Persicimonas caeni: one gene and its partner. The protein of the gene in region 1 binds, or shares a complex with, the protein of each later gene. Links are inferred from orthologs where the notes say so. Each region holds a gene or a part of one and is shown on either strand. Other genes may lie near its edges.

The links. The genes of interacting proteins can lie anywhere in the genome.
Region 2: holB (region 1) and dnaX share a complex: the UniProt entries of both Bacillus subtilis proteins name them as parts of the DNA clamp loading complex. The link is inferred for Persicimonas caeni from one-to-one orthologs.

The regions. Positions count from the first base shown.
Region 1 is NZ_CP041186.1:6,882,948-6,885,888, forward strand. It holds holB (DNA polymerase III subunit delta'), read right to left. Parts: upstream 2,014-2,941; coding sequence 988-2,013; downstream 1-987. Other genes in the region: FIV42_RS25605 (PSP1 domain-containing protein), read right to left, coding at 1-946; FIV42_RS25615 (Do family serine endopeptidase), read right to left, coding at 2,281-2,941. UniProt on the Bacillus subtilis protein: DNA polymerase III is a complex, multichain enzyme responsible for most of the replicative synthesis in bacteria.
Region 2 is NZ_CP041186.1:3,639,688-3,642,582, forward strand. It holds dnaX (DNA polymerase III subunit gamma/tau), read left to right. Parts: upstream 1-356; coding sequence 357-2,435; downstream 2,436-2,895. Other genes in the region: gap (type I glyceraldehyde-3-phosphate dehydrogenase), read left to right, coding at 2,601-2,895. UniProt on the Bacillus subtilis protein: Part of the beta sliding clamp loading complex, which hydrolyzes ATP to load the beta clamp onto primed DNA to form the DNA replication pre-initiation complex.

The DNA.
Region 1 (2,941 bases):
TGCCTGGGGCATCGTCGTTCCAAAGGTAGCGCTCGTGGCGCTCGTCGGGCGGGGTGTCGACGGTTTCGTCGAGCTTCTTGGCGTCGATGATCTCGATTTCGTCGACTGGGAAGAGTTGGCGGTTCTCGTCATGCAGCTTGATGGTGACCCGCCGGTTGATGACGTCGAGGTCGATGATTTCGCCCACGCCCATGGCGGTCTGTGCCTTTTGGCCGGCCCGCGGCAACGACTTCTTCATGCGCCGGTACATCTGCTGCTCGTAGACGAGGCAGCACATCAGGCGGCCGCACATGCCCGAGACCTTCGAGGGGTTGAGCGTCAAGCCCTGCTGTTTGGCCATGCGAATCGAGACCGGGGAGAACTCCTGCAAGAAGGTGCTGCAGCACAGCTCGCGCCCGCACGGGCCGATGCCGCCGAGCATGCGGGCGCCGTCGCGCACGCCGATCTGGTGCATCTCGATGCGGGTGCGGAAGCGGTGGGCGAGGTCTTTGACCAGGTCGCGAAAGTCGATGCGGCCGTCGGCGCTGAAGTAGAAGACGATCTTCGAGCCGTCGTGCATGTACTGAGCGCGGATGAGCTTCATGGGCAGGTTTCGTGCCCGGATGCGCTCGATGCAGAATCGGTAGGCGTCGCGCTCGCGCTCTTCGTTTTTGTCGGCGTGGCGCACGTCGCCGTCGTTGGCCTTGCGCAGCACGCGCTGGATGCTGCCGGTGGGCAAGAGCTTTCGCTGCACGTGGCCGGTGATCTTGGCGATGGCCGGGCCGCGGTCGGTTTCGACGATGACCTGGTCGCCCGGGTAGAGCTGCAGCTCGCGGGCGTCGAAGTCGTGCTTGATGAAGTTCGTGCGAAATTTGGCCTGCACGACGTTGTAGAGGCGCTTTTTGCCGCCGAACGGCTCGCCGCCGGTCTTGTCGTGGGCTGTGTTGTCGGTGGTCGTGGTGGTCATGGGGTTCCGACTGTCGCTACAGAACGTTCGTTTTTCGAGCTTCAGGCCGACGCGCCGTGGCGTCGGAAGTTGCCCAGCAGGTTCTCGGTGATGAGCTGGGCGTGCACGTTTCGCATCAACAAGCGTTGGGCCTCGCGGATTTCATCGAGGAGTCCGAGGAGCTCGTCGAGGGAGACGCGGTCGCTGTAGGAGGCGACGAGGTCGACCAGGTCGGTGTTGATGAGCCGATCGGCGTTGCCGGCGGCCTTATAGAGCATGACGTCGCGCAAAAAGAGCTTGAGGACGTCGAGCTTGCGCTCGAGCTCGTTTTTGTTCGAGCTCAGCTCTTCGGCCAGGTCCAGCAGAGGGACGGGTTGGCCGGCGGGCAGGTTGACGATCTGCTCGACGAACTCGCGCCGGGCGTCGAGCATGCCCGACTCGACCACCGCGAAGGTGCGCCCGACGCTCCCCTCGCCGTAGCCGGCGGCGACCTCCAGCAGCTTGGCGTCGGGGCGCTCGATGTCCTCGTTCTCTTCGAGGAGCTCGTCGAGCAGCTCGACGACGTCCGATTCTTCGAGCGCGCCGAAGCGCAGCACCTGGCAGCGCGAGATGATCGTATCGAGCAGGCCGTGGGGCTGGTCGGTCACGAGGATGAGGCGCATGCGCTTGGAGGGCTCTTCGAGCGTCTTCAACAGCGCGTTGGCCGCCTCTTCGGTCATCGTGTGAGCGTCGTCGATGAGGACGATGCGAAAGCGCCCCTCGTAAGGCGCCTTCATGGCGGCTTTCTGGATCTCGCGGATCTGGGCGATCTTGATGCGCCCCTTCTCGGGCTCGACGAAGAGGACGTCGGGGTGCTGGCGGCCGTCGATCTTGCGGCAGCTACTGCATTCGCCGCAGGCGTCGCGGAACTCGCCCTCGGGGCGGTGGGCGCAGTTGACCACGGCCGCGAAGGTCTGGGCGGTCAAGAATTTGCCGACCCCCTGCAGACCGGTGAACAGGTACGCGTGGTGGACGCGGCCGGTGTTGAGGGCCGTCTTCAAGATGTCGAGCGGGCGTTCTTGCCCCCGAATTTGCGACCAGTGCAGCACGGTGATGTCCTCGGAAGGGCGCGAAGTTAAGACGCCCGCGATGCTAGCGCAACGCGGGCGAAAAAGTAAAAGAGCGAAAAAGCAAAGGAGCGAAAAAGTAAAAGAGTGAAGAAGTAAAGGAGTGAAAAAGTAAAGGAGTGAAAAAGTAAAGGAGTGAAAAAGTAAAGGAGTGAAAAAGTAAAGGAGTGAAAAAGTAAAAGAGCAAAGGCGGTACGTGTCGACCGCCTTTGCTTCTTCGCTTCTTTACCCTTTTGCTTTTTCGCTCTCCTATCGCGTCACCGCGATATAAACGACGCGTCCGCCGCGCACGACCTTCAGGCGTACGACGTCGCCGCGCTCGAAGGCTTTGATCGCTTTGTCGAACTCTTTGGAGTCGGTCACCTTGTCTTCGCCGACCTCGGTGATGACGTCGCGTTGGCGAAGGCCGGCGCCGTGGGCGGCCGATTGAGAGCCGACGTTGGTGACGACGACGCCGTCGGTGCTGCTGGCGCCCAATTGGCGGGCGAGCGAGTCGGTCAGGGCTTTGACCGAGACGCCGAATTCAGCGCTCTTGGGGGCGCTGGCGTTGCTGGCGTCGAAGCTGGGGATATTGGGGTGATCCTGGTCGGGGAGTTTTTCGAGCTTGATGTCGAGCTTCATCTGCTTTTTGCCGCGGAGCAATTTGACGTCGACCGTCTTGCCGGCGCCTGCGGTGGAGGCGAGCCAGGGGAGCTTGTCGCTCGACTTCAACGGGGCGCCGTCGAACTCGAGGATGACGTCGCCGGCTTTGACCCCGCCTTTGGCCGCCGGGCTGTTGTTGACGACCTCGGTCACCAGCGCGCCGGTCGGTTTGTCGAGGCCGAAGGTAGCGGCGAGCTTTTTGTCGAGTTCTTGGACCCGGATGCCCAACCAACTGCGCACCACGTAGCCGTGATTGGCCAGGTGGGGT
Region 2 (2,895 bases), 3.2 Mb from region 1 along the record:
GGGTCGTTTCAATGCGGCTCATGTGGTGATTGACACGACCCTCAAATTGTAGTTTGCGCCGCCGTTCAGGCGCCCCAAATAGCCGGAGCCACAACTCCAGCAAGGCGACCACCTCGCTATTCGATCACCTCAATCACCTCAATCACCACATACGCCCCATCGAAACGACCCACTAATAGCCGTTCAGCGCCGCCGTTCAGGCGCCCCTAATAGCCGGAGCCACAACTCCAGCAAGGCGACCACCTCGAGAGAGAGCCTCCCACGAAATTTTCGCCTCAGCCTTTGCGCTCTACAGGGGTAATGAAGTACAACGGGCTGGCAGTTCGCAGCCCGTTTCTCAAGCCCCCCGGCAAGCGATGTCCTACGTAGTCCTCGCCAGAAAGTGGCGCCCAAAATACTTCGAAGAAGTCGTCGGCCAGGAGCATGTGGCGCGCACGCTCAAGAACTCTCTCGAGCAAGACCGCGTGGCGCATGCTTACCTGTTCTGCGGCACGCGCGGCGTCGGCAAGACGACCACGGCGCGTATCCTCGCGAAGGCGCTCAACTGCGAGAAGGGGCCCACGCCGACGCCGTGCTACGAATGCTCGTCGTGCAAAGAGATCCACGAGGGCCAGTCGGTCGACGTCTTCGAGATCGACGGTGCGTCGAACCGTGGCATCAACGAGATCCGCGAGCTTCGCGAGGGTGTGCGCTATGCGCCCAGCCGCGACCGCTACAAGATCTACATCATCGACGAAGTCCACATGCTCACCAACGAGGCCTTCAACGCCCTGTTGAAGACCCTCGAGGAGCCGCCCGAGCACGCGCACTTCATCTTCGCGACCACCGAGCCGCAGAAGATCCCGGTGACCATCCTGAGCCGGTGCCAGCGCTTCGACTTCAAACGCATCAGCCAGCACGACATCGTCGATCACCTCACCCACCTGTGTGAGGCCGAGGAGATCGACTCGGAGAAGGCCGCCCTGCAGCTCATCGCCCGCCAGGCCAACGGCGGCATGCGCGACGCGCTGAGCCTGATGGACCAGGTCATCAGCTTCGCCGGCGACTCGTTCGACGAGGCGCAGGTCGCCCAGATCTTGGGCGTGGCCAACCGCAAGCACCTCTTCGAGCTGAGCGAGGCGATCATCTCGCGCAACGCCGAGGCCGCGCTCGAGGTCCTCGACGAGGTCAACCGCTACGGCTACGACCTGCAGCAATTCGCCAGCGAATTGGTCACCCACTTTCGCGACCTGGTGGTCACCGCCGTGGTCGAGAACCCCGACCGGGTCACCAACCTGACCGAAAGCGAGCTGGGCATCGCCCGAGAGCAGGTCGACGGCACGCCCACCGACCTGTTGCACCGTTACTTCTCGGTCATGGCCGACGGCGCCCAGGAGATGACGCGCTCGCCGTACCCGAAGCTGCTGTTCGAGATGACGCTGGTGCGTATGTCGAGCCTCGAGCCGCTCGTCGGCCTCGACCTGCTCGTCGACCGGCTGCAGTCGCTCGAGGGGACGCTCGAGGACGACGTCGACATGGACGCGGTGGCGGCGGCCGACGCGCAGCAGGCCCACCAAGCCAAAAAAAAAATTCCGCGGCGGAATGAAGTAGAGAAGACGCCGGCGGAAACCGCCAATGATGGTGGTGAGTCGATAAAGCCGGAGCCGGTCACGAAGCCGGAGCCGGTCACGGCCACGGAGCCGGATCCGGAGCCCGGCACCCGGCACCCGGAGCCCGGCACCCGGCACCCGGAGACCGGAGACCGGCACCCGGAGCCCGGAGACCGGCACCCGGAACCCGGCACCCGGCACCCGGAGACCGGAGCTCGGCACCCGGAGCCCGGCACCCGGCACCCGGAGCCCGGCACCCGGCACCCGGAGCCCGGCACCCGGAAACCGGAAACGGTCACGAAGCCGGAGCCGGTCACGAAGCCGGAGCCGGTCACGGAGCCGGAGCCGGTCGCGGAGCCGGAGCCGGTCGCGGAGCCGAAGCCTTCCACGGACACCAACGAGCGCGACGCGCTCCTCGCCGAGCCGCCCCGTGAGCGTTGGCGCGCGCTGGTCGAGCATATTCGCAAGGATACGCAGCCGGTGGCCGCCACCTGCGAGCACGCCCGACTCCATCAATTCGACGACGGCAAGGTCGTCATCGAGATCAAGCCCAACTACATCGAGCTGTTCCGTGAGGGCGATCGTCCCGAGCGCGTCGCCGACGCCATCAAAGACGCCCTGGCCGACCTGTTCAGCGGTGAGTGGTCCCTCGAGATCAAGCTGCCCGAGCTCGACGAGCCCGTCTCTCCCGAAGAGCTGACGCTGTATGAGGAGCGCGAGGCCGACCGCGTCGCGCGCAAGCAGCAGCTCGAAGAAGATCTCAAGCATCACCCGACCGTCGAAGCCGCGCGCGAGCTCTTCAATCCCGAGAAAGAGCGCGTGGCGGTGGAGTTGCACGACGAGTAGGACGCGCTGCAACTCTGCAGCGCCTCCATCTTGCAACGCCTCCACCCGAGACATTCGGCGCTTCCCCATTGACACTCGCGCTGTGGCAACTATTTAGTTACTCGCCGCACACAGCATTGTGTTACCTATCGAGCACCCATCGAACTAAACAAAGAAGGAACTCCCATGGCCATTCGCATCGGAATTAACGGTTTTGGTCGCATTGGACGCTGCGTCGGACGCATCCTCATGGACGATCCGGACGTCGAACTGGTGGCGGTCAACGATCTGACCAGCCCCGAACAGCTCGCCTACCTGTTCAAGTACGACACGGTCCACCGCAAGTATGACGGCAACGTCGAAGTGACCGAGGACGGCCTGAATATCGGCGGCACCGACGTCAAAGTGATGTCGGAGCGCGACCCGGCGAACCTGGGCTGGGGCGACCTGGGCGTCGACTACGTGTTCGAATGCACCGGCT